Linked DNA regions of Halioglobus japonicus. The protein of the gene in region 1 interacts with the protein of each later gene in a pairwise test. Links are inferred from orthologs where the notes say so. Each region holds a gene or a part of one and is shown in the gene's direction. Other genes may lie near its edges. The genes, in order: ptsN and trkA.

Region 1 (7,572 bases):
GAGCCGGGGCCGGTAGACAGCCCCCTGACACCGATAGCACCCCCAGCCACGACGGCCCCCTCGAAAACCTGGAGCAAACCGCTACCGCAGGGGAAAACACTCCCCAGGATACCGCTTCGGCGACCCTGCCGGACGACCTACCCGTAGACACCCAGTGGGAGGACCTACTGCCCTCCGGCTCAGCCCCGCCACCCCCTCCCGAGGACGTTCCCGGCAGCGACTTTGAAACCCGCGGCGGTGCGCGCCAGTCGCTGCAGGAGCATCTGCTATGGCAGCTTGGCCTGAGCCGGCTATCGGACACCGACCGAGTGATCGCGCTTGCGATTATCGATGCCACGGACGACAACGGGCGACTGATGTTAAGTGTTGAAGACATCCATCAGTCGCTGCAGGGGCATGAACTGGAGATCGATGAGGACGAGGTTGTCGCAGTGCTGCATATGCTGCAGCAGTTCGAGCCTGCCGGGGTTTGCACGCGCGACTTGCAGGAGTGTCTTCTGGTACAGCTACAGCAGCTACCGGCTGACACCCCCTACCTTGAGCAAGCCCGGCAAATACTGAATCGCCATCTCGGTCAACTCGCCAGCGGCGATTTCAGCCAGATCATGCGCCGCACACGACTGAAGGAAGAGCAACTGAAAGACGTGTTGGGGCTGATTCAGACCCTGGACCCCAACCCCGGGGAAACCTTCGCTCCGAGCGAAGTCGAATACGTTGTTCCGGATGTATTTGTGAGCAAGAAAGACGGCCGCTGGCTGGTGGAACTCAACCCGGACATCGCCCCGCGACTGCGTATCAACGCGGAGTATGCCAGCCTCATCAAGCGCGCCGATAACAGTGCAGACAACACTTATCTCAAGGACAACCTGCAGGAAGCGCGCTGGTTTTTGAAGAGCCTGCAGAGTCGCAACGAAACCCTGATGAAAGTTGCCACCAAAATTGTCGAACATCAGCGCAATTTTCTGGAATATGGCGAAGAAGCCATGAAGCCACTGGTGCTGCACGATATCGCCGAGGCAGTGGAAATGCACGAGTCAACAATATCCCGGGTCACCACCCAGAAGTACATGCACACACCTCGCGGCATTTTCGAATTGAAGTACTTCTTCTCCAGTCATGTGGCCACGACGGCCGGGGGAGAATGCTCCTCCACCGCTATTCGAGCACTTATCAAAAAACTGGTCGCGGCTGAGAATCCGCGCAAACCACTGAGTGATAATAAGATCACCCAGCTGCTGGAGGAACAGGGGATTAAAGTCGCCAGGCGCACCATCGCCAAGTATCGCGACACCCTGCTGATTCCTCCGTCGAACGAACGCAAGAGGTTGGTCTAGATGACGGCGGGCTACCTGCGGGAAAAAGTTACGCGCCGGCCATGGCTTGGTCTAGACTTTACTTCAGAGGATTAAATCCGGTACTGCCGGTTCCGGGCCACCGCCTGGATTCATCAGAAGAAGGAGCAAGTGTATGCAACTGAATGTCAGCGGACACCACGTAGAGGTCACCTCAGCCCTGCGGGAGTATGTCGAGAGTAAATTTGAACGACTGCAGCGACATTTTGATCAGATCACCAACACCCAGGTCACGCTGATCGTGGAGAAAATGGTTCAGAAAGCAGAAGCCAACGTACACATATCAGGGGCTGACATTTTCGCCCATGCGGAGTCCGAGGACATGTATGCCGCGATTGACGCCCTGGCGGACAAGCTTGACCGCCAGCTTATTAAACACAAGGAAAAAACCAGAGGACACTAAACCCAGCCATGCAACAACCGCTGGATAATCTCCTGACTCCGGAGCGCACTGCCTGCCAGGTGCCCGGAGTCAGCAAAAAGAGACTTTTCGAAACCATCGCCCGCATTATCAGCGAGGACCAACTCTCACTCAGTTACGACGAAATTTTCGCCCAGTTCATCGCTCGCGAAAAGCTGGGAAGCACCGGTCTCGGTGCCGGCATTGCCATTCCCCATAGCCGCATTGACAACTGCACCCAGCCACTGGGTACGCTGATCACGCTCGCTGAGCCCATTGACTACGACGCACCGGACGGCCGTCAGGTCGATCTGGTCTTCGCGTTACTGGTGCCCAGTGAAGCGCACCAGCAGCATCTGGATACGCTGGCGCATATCGCCCGCAAATTCAGCGACGCCGAGTTCTGTCAGCGCCTGCGCCAGGCCGACAACACCGCGGCCCTTTACGATCTGGCCACAGGATAGCGCAATGCAGCTTATTATCATCAGTGGCCGGTCGGGCTCGGGCAAAAGTACTGCCCTGCATCAGCTCGAAGATGAAGGCTACTACTGTATTGATAATCTGCCCTGCTCCCTACTCCCTGCGCTGGTAGAGGAAACCCGCGGCGACCACTTCACCCATTTTCGCGGCACCGCCGTGTGTATCGACGCTCGCAATGCGTGGAAGGATCTCGCCAACTTCAGCGCTATTCTGGAATCGCTGCCCGCCTCGGTAAGCACCGAGATTCTGTTTCTCGACGCCCAGGAAGCCACCCTCATCAAACGCTTCAGCGAGACCCGGCGCAAGCACCCGCTGACCTCTGAGGCCCTGGCACTGCCCGAGGCTATCGAGCGCGAATGGCAACTGCTGGAGTCTATTTCCAGCGCCGCATCACTGGTGCTGGATACCAGCCAGATGACCATTTACGAACTGCGCGATGCGATCAAACAACGGCTGCTGGGCGCAGCCAGCGGTAGCATGTCAGTACTCGTACAATCCTTCGGCTTTAAACGCGGCGTCCCCGCTGATGCCGATCTGGTTTTTGATGTGCGCATGCTACCCAACCCGCACTGGGTAAAGGAATTGCGACTCATGACCGGGCTCGACTCACAAGTGCGTGAATTTCTCGAAGCCCAGTCGCTCACGGATGAACTGTTCAACGACATCAGGACCTACCTGGACAATTGGTTGCCTCGCTACCGGGACAGCAACCGCAGCTACATGACAATTGCGCTGGGTTGTACCGGCGGTCAACATCGTTCAGTATATTTGGCTGACCGCCTGTTCCGGCACTATCAGGAGCAGTTTCCAGCCATACACTTACGCCACAGGGAATTGCAGTAAGGTGATAGAAACCCAGGTGACCATCATCAACAAGCTCGGCCTGCACGCCAGGGCGGCAGCAAAGCTTGTGGGCTGCACATCGGCATTCTCGAGCTCCATTGAAGCAGGCAGCGACGGCAATATGGTCGACGCCAAAAGCATCATGTCTGTCATGATGCTCGCTGCAGGCAAGGGCACGGTGCTGGATTTACGCATCGACGGCCGCGATGAGCAGCAGGCGCTGGAAGCCATTACCGCGCTTATCGCCAATCGTTTTGACGAAGCCGAATAACGCCGCGTAACTAATCCCGTTGTTGAATACGGCGCTTTGCCGGATAATTTTCCGGATACCGCGCAGTCGCGGACCACATAGGGAGTGCGGGCATGCCCCATAACTTGGCCAAATCACAGGCTACCCTCGACAGGTTGACCCTGGCGCTCGACAGCGGCGCCATGGTTGACGTGCGGCGTATGCTGAACGGCCTCCTCCCCGCCGACATCGCCCATTTACTGGAATCCTCTCCGCCAAAGTTCCGCCACATTCTCTGGAAAATGGTCGACGTCGAGGTCGAAGGTGAAGTGCTCGGTGAGCTGTCGGATGACTTGCAGGCGCACTTCCTGTCTCGCATGGACGCAGCTGAGGTTGCCACCATTACCGAGGGCCTGGAAGACGACGATATCGCCGACATTCTCCAGCAGCTGCCGGACCGGGTAACCCGCGAAGTCCTCACTGCCATGGACCATCAGGACCGTGCTCGCCTCGAGCAGGTAATGCACTACCCCGACGATATCGCCGGCGGCCTGATGAACACGGACACCATTACCATTCGTGCCCGCCTGACGCTCGACGTTGTTCTGCGCTACCTGCGTCGCCACGATGAGATCCCGGAGATGACCGACAACCTCATCGTAGTCAACCGCACCGATCAATATATCGGCCTGCTGCCCCTGCGGACGCTGTTGGTTTCTGACCCCTCGGCCACTGTGCGCGAAATGATGGTCACCGACATCGACCCTATCCCCGTCGACACGCCCGACGATGAGGTGGCCCGCCTGTTTGAGCGCAATGACTGGGTGTCCGCGCCGGTGGTCGACGAGAGCGGCAAACTGCTCGGCCGGATTACCATTGACGACGTGGTTGACGTGATCCGGGAAGACGCCGACCACTCCTTCATGTCCATGGCTGGTCTGGATGAAGAAGAAGACACCTTTGCGCCCCTGGCAAAGGCAGCGCCACGACGCGCAGTGTGGCTGGGCATCAACCTTGTCACCGCCTTTATCGCCGCTTCCACGATCAACATGTTTCAAGGCACCATCGAGAAGGTCGTTGCCCTGGCGGTGCTCATGCCCATTGTGGCCTCTATGGGGGGCATCGCCGGCACCCAGACCCTGACGGTGCTCATTCGCGGTATTGCGATCGGTCAGGTGGGGAAGAACAACCAGAACTGGCTATTGGTGCGCGAACTTGGTATCGGGCTGATTAATGGCCTGCTGTGGGCGGCCGTGGTGGCAGTTGCCGCCTCACTCTGGTTTGATGACTGGGATATCGGCATTATCATCGCCGCTGCCATGGTGATCAACCTGATTACCGCGGCCTTTACCGGCGCAGCCCTCCCTCTGTTATTATCGCGCCTGAATATCGACCCCGCCCTCGCCGGCGGTGTCATTCTCACCACCGTGACCGATGTAGTGGGCTTTGTCTCTTTCCTCGGCCTGGCGACTCTATTTTATGCGTGACGATCCCGAAGAATTTGACGACGAACTCGAAGAAGGCCCCAGCAAAACCGAAATAAAGCGGCAGATGCTGGCCCTACAAGCCCTGGGCGAGAAACTCACCCGCCTCAAGGACAAGGAGCTGGCGCGCATTCCCATCGAGGATGACCGGCTGATGGAAGCCATCCTGGAATCGCGCAATATCCGCAGTAATAACGCCCGCAAGCGACACCTGCAGTTTATCGGCAAGCTGATGCGCGACGTTGACCCCACACCGATTGAAAACGCGCTTGAAGCCCTGCACAAGCCGGCCAAAGTTGCCAATGAGAAATTTCACGAGCTCGAGGCCCTGCGCGATGACGTGCTCGCGGCAGGAGTGAATGGCGTAGAGAAGGTCATGGCCAAGTGGCCTGACGCGGATCGTCAGCAACTGCGCCAGCTGGTACTACAGGCGCAGCGCGAGAAGAAAAACAATAAGCCACCGGCGGCCAGCCGCAAGCTATTTCGCTACCTGCGTGAACTTCAAGAGCACGCCTAGTCGGCAGTAGAACCCTCATCAATGGGTGAATTGGGGGCCACCGGCTCTACGGCGATTAACGCCGTCTCGTTGGGATCGGGCACGTTGTTGGGGTCCACCGCCTCGACCAGGGCTTCGACCTGGCGCCGTGTTTCATCGTCAAAAATGCGATCAAATTCAATGCTGGGCTCACTCCAGGTACCACCGATGGCGTAAACCCCGCTGGATAGTCGATTAACCTGCTTTTCGAATACCTTCGACACCACGAAGACGCCCGCTGCCACCGGCAGGCCGCCGGCTAGCGCAGCCACCCAGGGCAGGTTATTGGCCACTGGCAGGGTTGCCACCAGTTCGCCATCCAGGGTCTCTGCTTCCAGGTCGGTCTCAAGGCTGAACACAAACCGACTGGAACTGCCCTCTATGGCTATGGCGGGTACTTCCAGGGTTCCACTGGCGAGATTCATCTGCCCCTGCAAACTATTGAAAGGCACCCCCGACTCAAACATATGCGTCAGGCTGAGACGCCGCGCGACTTCAGCCAGATTAAAAATACTCACCAGGCGCAAGGCGCCCGTCGCGCCTGCAGGCGTCTCGAGGAAACGCCCACGCCCCATACCAATATCAATGCGCCCGTCGGATTCTGCCAGCGAGAATGCCTGGGGGAGCCCGGCCAGGTTAACGCAATCTCCAGGGAACCGCTGGCGGTTTCCAGGAAGCGACCGTAATCAAACTGCTCCAGGGTGTCGCCGAAGTCGCTAAATCTCATCGGCGCAGTAAGTTCCGTTTGTTCATTCTGACGCCAGTGCAGCTGCGCAGGCGCCTCAGGGGATAAGCGCAGTCCCGCGATCTCGCCGGTAATATCGCGCGCGTGCACCGACGTGCCTTCGGAGGCCAGACTGAACTGGAACTCACCCAAAGTTTCCTCACCCCGCGCCAGATTCGACACCACCACCTGCATGTCAGGTATCTCCAGCAGCTGTGGCGCAGTTGCCTCTGCAGCGACTTCCTCATCCACCTCGCCCAGCGCGGCACTCATGCCCGTGAAATCGAGATAATCCAGCTTGAGCCCCGCTCGCCCCTCGGTGGGTTGGAAGTAAGTACCGCGCAACCACTTGGTTTCCGCCTGCACCTGCATGATTTGCTGGTCCAGCGCCAGGCTGAATCGGGCGTCAGCAAACTCCTTGCCCCACAATCGCGCCCGGTCCACGTAAATCTCGTCCAGTTGCAGCCGTAGCAGCTGCGGCTCAACGTCCGGCTCTTGCTCGACCCGAGCATCGCCCTCCTCCATCGGTATCAGATAGCGGTCGCTAAACGCCAACCATTGTTCGAGGTCCAGGTACGATAACTGGCCATTCCCCTGAACAATACCAAGCTCCACGGGTGCGGCAGTCACCCCTGCCCCGACAGATGCTCCCAGTAAATTGCCCTGCGCCTGTAGCAAACTGACACTCAAATCGCCGCCCAGACGGATATCCAGGTTCACGCGATCTCTTTCCAGCGGCAATAGTAGCTGAAAGCGACGGGCTTCATCGGCGGCTTTGGTATAGGGCGCAGGAAGATCGAGGCTCACCCCCTCGAGCATTGAATCCAGTTGCAGCTGCGGTGCCTGCCCCGCCTGAATCGCGAGCAGCCCGGAAACATCAGCCTCACCATTGGCCAGATGCATGACCTCAAAGGGCAGCCACTCCTGCAGCGCCGCGGTATCTACCGTGCTCTCCAGGCCGACCTCCAATACAGCGTTGCTGAATCCGGCAACAGGTAGCGCCGGATCCAGAGCGCGCTGCTGTAGTCGCGCGGTGACCGGGCGCTGCCACAGCAGGCCTGTCAAATCCTCGGAACTGAACCCCGACTGGGAGTTATAACGCACCCGGCCCGCCACCGCTTCCAAGGCCAAATTGCCTGGCTCAATACTGAGCGAGGTATCCGCAAGGACTGCATTGACCTCCACCGTGGGGGCGCTCCCAGGTCGCGCCAGATTAAGTTGTAAATCGAGCTCCGCCTCAAGCTCTCCCGATGCCTGCCAGCGGGAAAATGCATCGCTGGTCAGGTCTGCCAGCAGCGAATTATTGACGATGAGCAACCCGTCTGAAGCATCGCCGGCCAGCTCGCCGTGCACCGCCAACTGCATTTCCTTGCTCTGATTCATCCAGGCTTCAACCGACAACTGGCTCAGCTCAGCCTCATACATTTGAGCAAAATCGGCCCAGACACTGACGTCCACATCGTCAATCAGCACAGTGCCCGCCACCTTGCTAACCGGCGGCCACTGAGGGTGATAATTGATCCGT
Region 2 (7,580 bases), 3.2 Mb from region 1 along the record:
AAAACTGGGCCAAGGGTATGACCAACGCTATTTTGCGCCGCTTTCAACGCGAGCGGGAAACCCTGGTAGCAGCCCTGCCTGCCGCGGCCGCCAACGCACACCCCGAGTGGCTTTACGACGCGCTCATGCAGGAGTGGCCCGAACAGGCTGGTGACATCATCGCAGCCAACAACGAACAACCGCCCATGACCCTGCGCATCAACCTCAGCCGGGGCAGCCGTGAGGACTATCTCGCCTTGCTGGTTAAAGCCGGCATCGCAGCCCGAGCGGGCGCACACAGCCCTGCCGCTGTCTACCTCGACAAGCCCATGGACGTGGCCGAACTGCCGGGCTTCGGACTCGGGGATGTCAGTGTCCAGGACGAGGCAGCGCAAATGGCCGCAGTGCTGGTGGCGCCGCGCGCCGGCGAGCGCATCCTCGATGCCTGTGCCGCCCGGGCGGTAAAACCGGGCACTTGCTGGAGCTCGAGCCCGCCGCTGACGTCACCGCCATGGACGTTGACCCGTTGCGCCTGCAGCGTATTCAGGAAAACCTCGAACGATTAGAGCTGGGCGCCGAACTGCTGGAGGGCGACGGCCGCCAGCCACCGTCCAACCTGGGCGAGCAGGCCTTTGACCGCATTCTGGTTGACGCGCCCTGTTCCGCCACCGGTGTTATCCGCCGCCACCCAGACGTGAAGTCGCTGCGCCGCACCACGGACATCGACGGCTTCAGCGAACAGCAATCAGACATTCTGGACGGGCTGTGGCCACTGCTGCGTCAGGGGGGCACGCTGGTATACGCCACCTGTTCCATTATGAGTGGCGAAAACGATGCCACAGTGTCGCGGTTTCTCGCGAGACACAGCGACGCCAGCGCCGCAGCGCCTGCGGTTGACTGGGGGCAACCCACCCAGCACGGTCGCCAGTTGCTACCCAGCCCCGGCGGCCCCGACGGGCTTTACTACACGCTGCTGCAAAAAAGCTGACCAGGCGCGCACTGCCCTGATGTGCAAATTGCCATTTGCGGCTCTTACATTGTGCGACCCTTTTCTTTATTGTTCCCCGTATTCAGGGGGGCCCCGTCCGCGACATGAAAATTATTATTCTCGGTGCAGGCCAGGTTGGCGGTACGCTTGCCGAGCACCTCGCCAACGAACAGAACGACATTACTGTCGTCGACACTGACAGCGGAAAACTGCGCGCGCTGCAGGACCGGCTTGACATCGGCACCGTCACCGGCGGCGCATCACACCCCAACACCCTGTATAAAGCCGGCGCCGAAGATGCCGACATGCTGATTGCCGTCACCAACTCCGACGAAATCAATATGATGGCCTGCCAGGTCGCCCACTCCCTGTTCAACACGCCCACCAAGATTTCCCGGGTACGCTCTCCCAATTACCTCGCGCACCAGGACCAGTTGTTCAACCGCGATCACGTCCCTGTAGATGTCATCATCGGCCCCGAACAGCTGGTCACCAAGAATATTCGCCAGCTTATCGCCAACCCCGGCGCGCTGCAGGTGCTGGATTTTGCCGAGGGCAAAGTGCAGTTGGTCGCGGTGCGCGCTTACCACGGTGGCCCAATCGTCGGTCAGGAGTTGCAGGAAATTCGCAACCACATGCCCAAGGTGGACACCCGGGTGGCGGCGATCTTCCGCCAGGACCGCGCCATCATGCCCGAGGGGACGACGGTCGTAGAGGCGGACGACGAAGTCTTCTTCATTGCCGCCCGGGAAAATATTCGGGCAGTCATGGCCGAGATGCGCAAAGTCGACAAACCCTACAAACGGGTGATGATTGCTGGCGGCGGCAACATCGGTGCCACCCTGGCCCTGTCCATCGAGGACCAGTATCAGGTCAAGGTCATCGAGCAATCCTACGACCGCTGTAAGGTGTTATCGGAACGACTCAAGCACACCATTGTGCTCAACGGCAGCGCATCCGAGCCACAGCTGTTGTACCAGGAAAATATCGAAGCCACCGACGTGTTCTGCGCACTCACCAACAACGACGAATCCAATATCATGATGTCAATGCTGGCCAAGCGTATGGGCGCCAAAAAAGTCATCACCCTGATTACCAATGCCGCCTATGCCGAACTGGTGGGCGATGAAATCGACATCGCGATTTCACCCCAGCAGATCACCATTGGCAGCCTGCTGACACATGTGCGGCGCGGCGACATCAGCAACGTGCATTCGCTGCGCCGCGGCGCCGCAGAAGCGATCGAAGTCACCGCCCACGGCGACGCCTACTCGAGCAAAGTGGTAGGTCGACGCCTCGACGAGATCCCGCTCCCGGAAGGCGTAACCATTGGCGCCATTGTTCGTGGCGAAGAAGTGCTCATCGCCCATGGCCACATGGTAGTCGAGACGGACGACCACGTGATTCTATTCCTCGTAGACCGGCGCAAAATCAGTGCGATAGAGAAATTGTTTGCCGTGGGTTTCGGGTTCTTCTGAATGCACCTCTCGGTCTCAATGCGCATTCTCGGCATTTTGCTCATGCTGTTTTCGAGCACCATGCTGGTGCCATTGCTACTGGCACTACTGAGCGACGACAACACTGCCACCGGGTTCCTGATGGCACTGTCGATCACCTTTTTTGCCGGGCTCGCCATCTGGGTCCCGGTAATGAACGCCCGACACGAGCTGCGTATTCGCGATGGCTTTCTCATCACCTCCCTGTTCTGGAGCGTACTGGGCCTGTTCGGTGCGCTGCCCTTTGCACTGACCGACAGCCTGCATCTGAGTACCACCGAAGCGATTTTCGAATCTATTTCCGGCCTGACCACCACCGGTGCAACGGTTATCGTCGGCCTGGATACACTGCCGCAGTCAATTCTGATTTATCGTCAGCTCCTGCAGTGGATGGGCGGCATCGGGATTATCGTGGTGGCGGTGGCAGTACTGCCGATGCTCGGCATTGGTGGCATGCAGCTTTACAAGGCTGAGACACCCGGGCCTTCCAAAGACAGCAAGCTGACGCCGCGCATTACCGAAACCGCCAAAGCGCTGGCCATTGTTTACGTGTCGCTGACCATTGTTTGCGCGGTGTGTTACTGGGCTGCCGGTATGACCGCGTTCGACGCCATCGCGCACGCCCTGTCCACCGTGGCCATTGGTGGCTTTTCGACCCACGACGCCAGCATGGGCTACTTCGAGAGTAATACCATTCTGATGATATGCAGCCTGTTTATGTATATCTCAGCGATTAATTTCGGACTGCACTTTATCTTCTGGCGGCGCCGCAATATCGCCCCCTACCGCAAGGACTCCGAGACCCGGTTTTTCTCCGCCGTACTGTTGATCTGTGTCGCAATCACCTGCGCCTATCTGATTATCAGTGAAGTCCTGGTTGCATCGGATGCCGTTGTCCACGGCATTTTCCAGGCGATCTCCATTACCACCACCACCGGCTTCGCCACCCAGGACTTCGCCCACTGGCCTTCCTTCTTGCCGGTCATGCTGCTGATGTTCTCGTTTATGGGGGGCTGTGTAGGCTCAACCGGCGGTGGCATGAAGGCCATGCGCATCATGCTGATCTACAAGCAGGGCGTGCGCGAGATGAAACAGCTGATTCACCCCAATGCGATTATTCCGCTCAAGGTCGGCAGGCGTCGGGTAGAAGCGTCTGTGGTCAGTGCGGTATGGAGCTTCTTCGCGGTATACACAACGAGCTTTATTATCATCATGCTGCTGTTAATGGCGACCGGGCTGGACTTTACCACCGCGTTTTCAGCGGTGGCAGCGGCCATAAACAATCTGGGGCCGGGCCTGGGTGAGGTGGCGGCCAACTACTCGTCGATTTCCGATACCGCCAAAGCCATTCTGTGTTTTACCATGCTGCTGGGCCGCCTTGAGGTCTTTACCCTGCTGGTGTTATTCACCCCGATGTTCTGGCGGGTCTAAGTCTGCGCTGGCGCGCTTATTTCATGCCGCGCGATTTCTTGATCATTTCGTAGGCCGCCTGAATATCCTGCGACTTTTCGGTGGCCATTTTCACCATGTCTTCCGGCACGCCCTGGGCGATCAGTTTGTCAGGGTGGTTTTCGCTCATCAGTTTGCGATAGGCACGCTTGAGGCTCTTGTCGTCCACGTCCTTGCTAACACCCAGCGCCTCGTAGGCGTCTTCCAGGGTAGTACCGGGCTCGGGGCCCGCAGCACCGCCGTGCCCATGGAAGTGACCCTGCGCCTGGGCCATGCGCAACATCTGCTCCAACTGGGCGCGGGTGAACCCCAGCAGCGTGGCAATGCGGTTGAGTGCATCGCGCTCGGCATCGTCCAGTGCCTGGTCTGCCATGGCCAGTGAAATCTGGAAGAAAAGCAGCGTCTGCTTGAGCTGCTGCTGACCACCGGTGGCTTCAAGAAAGCGTGATATCACGGGCTCGGGCTGAAAGTTGGCAGCCGATCCCTCGCGAAACAGTTCAATCGCCCGCTTGCGCTGCTCCGCAGACAGGCCCATTTGCGAGATCACCATTTCCGTGTGATCGATTTCCTGCTGGGAGATATGGCCGTCCGCTTTGGCCATGTATCCGGACAACAGGAAAGTGGACTCGAAAAAGCTCTGCTTGATGCGGGCAATATTTTCAGGCGATGCAAAGCGCAGGGTTTGCCACAGGCCCTTGTCGAACAAGTGGCCCACGAACAGGCCGATCAACAGCCCTAGCGGTCCCAGCACCAGAAGGCCGAGTACACCGCCAATCAGTTTTCCGTAAAACATGGTTGTTCCTGTCAGCTGCCTGGAAGGCTGCTATAAATCGTCGTATACCCCGGGGCCGTTCTTCGGCCGCACCCGGAATCGTTTGTATTCCCACTGGTACTGCGTGTCGCAGTGGCGCAGGCATTTCTCGACACCCCGATTAAGCGCGGCCAGAGAAATGGCATTGTCCTCATCGTAGATGGCGTCTTCTGCGGCGAAGTAGCGCAGCGCAAATCCGCCTGGCACTCGCTCGGCAAATCCAAATACCGCCAGCGCCCCCGTGCGCCGAATCATGTTGTTGGCGAGCGTCGGCGTGAAGCACTCAATTCCCATAAAAGAAATATTCTCCCCGGAGGCCAGATCTCGCGGGGCCTGATCGGGAAGAATGCCGGAGATTTTGCCGCCCTTTACGCTGCGCAACAGTTTCACGAGGCCGCGACTGTCGGTGGGCACCAGCGTGGCGCCGGCCCGCTGGCGGGCGTTCTCAATCATCGGCCCAATCGCTTCCAATTTGGGCGGTTCATACAGCGACACCATGCTACCCAGGGTCCCCGCATGCAGGCCTATCATCTCCCAGTTGCCCAGGTGCGGGGCCAGTACAATTACCCCGCGGCCCTGTGCCTGGGCATCGGTTATCAACGCATCGCCCTCCACACTGACCATCAAGCCCTGCACATAGTTCCAGGGGCGCAACCAGACATGGCCCATTTCCGCTGCCAGGGCACCGGTTTCGCGCAGGCTGGCCAGCGCCATCGCCTGCTGTTCAGATGCGGTGAGATCGGGGAAGGCGAGTTCGATATTGCGCTCGGTCACTTTGCGGCTGCGGCCGCCAAAGGGCCAGTACAGCGATACTGCCAACCGGCCAAGAGCTCGCGCCCAGGCAAGGGGCAACAGCGCACAGAAGTGCAGCAGCAGTTTCACCAGGGCCACTTTAATGCCATTCATGGGAGAATTTCACTTTCGGGCAAAGCGCGTATTATGCCGACAAAAGAGGCTGTATAATAGCCGGCTTTTTGACACCCGCTCACAGGTATTCCCGTGGCAAATCAGCCTGAAAAAATCCCTACATTTCAAGAGATTATCTTGAACCTGCAGCAGTTCTGGGCCGACCAGGGCTGCGTCGTCCTGCAGCCGCTGGACATGGAAGTTGGCGCAGGTACATTCCACCCCGCAACCTTCCTGCGCGCCGTGGGCCCCGAAAGCTGGAACGCCGCCTATGTGCAGCCCAGCCGCCGCCCCACCGACGGCCGCTACGGTGAAAACCCCAACCGCCTGCAGCACTACTACCAGTTTCAGGTCGTCATGAAGCCATCGCCCGCCGAATTCCAGCAACTGTATCTGGAATCGCTGGCGGCCCTGGGCGTCGACACCGCGATCCACGACATCCGCTTTGTGGAAGACAACTGGGAATCGCCCACCCTCGGCGCCTGGGGGCTTGGCTGGGAAGTCTGGCTCAACGGCATGGAAGTGACCCAGTTCACCTATTTCCAGCAGGCCGGCGGTATTGAGTGCTACCCGGTCACCGGCGAAATTACCTACGGTATTGAGCGCATCGCCATGTACCTGCAGGGCGTTAACAGCATTTACGATCTGGTGTGGGCCGACGGGCCTGCGGGCAAAGTCACTTACGGCGATGTGTTCCACCAGAACGAAGTGGAAATGTCGCGCTATAACTTCGAAGAAGCAGACGTCGAGCAACTGTTCGGCTTTTTCGACCACTGTGAGAAAGAAGCGCTGCGGCTGGTTGAGAAAAGCCTGCCGCTGCCTGCCTATGAAATGGTCATGAAAGCATCCCACACCTTCAACCTGCTGGATGCGCGCCACGCCATTTCGGTGACCGAGCGCCAGCGCTTCATTCTGCGGGTGCGGACCCTCGCCCGGGAAGTGGCCCAGGCCTATTTCGATGCCCGTGCAGCCCTGGGCTTTCCCATGGCGGAGGAGGGCATTCGCAAGGAAGTGCTCGATCGTATTGAAGCGGAGGCAAGCGCATGACTACCGAGACGCTGCTGATAGAGCTCGGCACCGAAGAGCTGCCGCCTAAAGCACTGAAATCCCTGGGGCTGGCATTTCGCGACGGCATCGTGATGGGGCTGGCCCAGCGCGAGTTGGAACACGGCGAAGTACAGTGGTTTGCATCACCCCGCCGCCTCGCGGTACTGATCGACAGGGTGCAGACAAAGGGTGCTGACAAAGACATCGAACTGCTGGGACCGCCAGCCGACCGCGCCAAAGACGCCGACGGCAACTGGACGCCAGCGGCCGCTGGCTTTGCGCGCAAGCAGGGCGTTGAACCCGAGGCACTGGCGGAAATCGACACGCCCAAAGGCGTGCGCCTGGGCCTGCGTAAAACCGAGCCCGGTATTGAGACCTCATCCTGTCTGAACGACATTATCAATGAGTCCATCGCCGCCCTGCCGATTCCCAAGCGCATGCGCTGGGGCGCCAGCCGGGTCGAATTCGTGCGCCCTGTGCACTGGATCGTCGCCATGCTGGGCGACAACGCCGATCACGGCGAGGTGCTGGGCTTGCCAACAGGCAATGTCACCCGCGGCCACCGCTTCCATTCCAGCGGCGACATCACCCTGGCGCGGCCGGAAGACTACGTGGACACACTGAAGGCTGCCTACGTGGTCGCCAACTTCGACGAGCGCCAGCAAATGATTCGCGATCAGGTAGAAGTTGAAGCCAGTGCGCTCAACGCCACTGCGGTGATCGACCCCGACCTGCTGGATGAAGTAACAGGACTGGTGGAATGGCCGGTGGCGCTCACCGGCTCCTTCGAAGAACGCTTCCTGGAAGTGCCCGCCGAAGCGCTCGTGTCCTCCATGAAAGAGCACCAGAAGTACTTCCATCTGGTCGACGCCGACGGGGCGCTCAAACCCAACTTCATTACCCT

What was found.
Region 2: the proteins of ptsN (region 1) and trkA interact in binary tests that used the Escherichia coli proteins (3 or more experiments, as listed by UniProt). The link is inferred for Halioglobus japonicus from one-to-one orthologs.

The regions. Positions count from the first base shown.
Region 1 is NZ_CP019450.1:3,762,776-3,770,347, forward strand. What follows is about bases 625-3,489. They hold ptsN (PTS IIA-like nitrogen regulatory protein PtsN), read left to right. Parts: upstream 625-1,763; coding sequence 1,764-2,216; downstream 2,217-3,489. Other genes in these bases: hpf (ribosome hibernation-promoting factor, HPF/YfiA family), read left to right, coding at 1,468-1,755; rapZ (RNase adapter RapZ), read left to right, coding at 2,221-3,075; BST95_RS17715 (HPr family phosphocarrier protein), read left to right, coding at 3,077-3,346; mgtE (magnesium transporter), read left to right, coding at 3,439-3,489. Outside these bases: more of mgtE, read left to right, coding at 3,490-4,791; ribosome biogenesis factor YjgA, read left to right, coding at 4,784-5,305. UniProt on the Escherichia coli protein: Seems to have a role in regulating nitrogen assimilation.
Region 2 is NZ_CP019450.1:576,977-584,556, forward strand. The notes cover bases 386-3,258. They hold trkA (Trk system potassium transporter TrkA), read left to right. Parts: upstream 386-1,071; coding sequence 1,072-2,445; downstream 2,446-3,258. Other genes in these bases: BST95_RS20275 (transcription antitermination factor NusB), read left to right, coding at 386-545; BST95_RS20280 (16S rRNA (cytosine(967)-C(5))-methyltransferase), read left to right, coding at 455-967; BST95_RS02790 (TrkH family potassium uptake protein), read left to right, coding at 2,446-3,258. Outside these bases: more of BST95_RS20275, read left to right, coding at 1-385; more of BST95_RS02790, read left to right, coding at 3,259-3,894; co-chaperone DjlA, read right to left, coding at 3,911-4,705; BST95_RS02800 (lysophospholipid acyltransferase family protein), read right to left, coding at 4,736-5,629; glyQ (glycine--tRNA ligase subunit alpha), read left to right, coding at 5,723-6,676; glyS (glycine--tRNA ligase subunit beta), read left to right, coding at 6,673-7,580. UniProt on the Escherichia coli protein: Part of the constitutive potassium transport systems TrkG and TrkH. May regulate the transport activity of TrkG and TrkH systems. Binds to NAD(+) and NADH.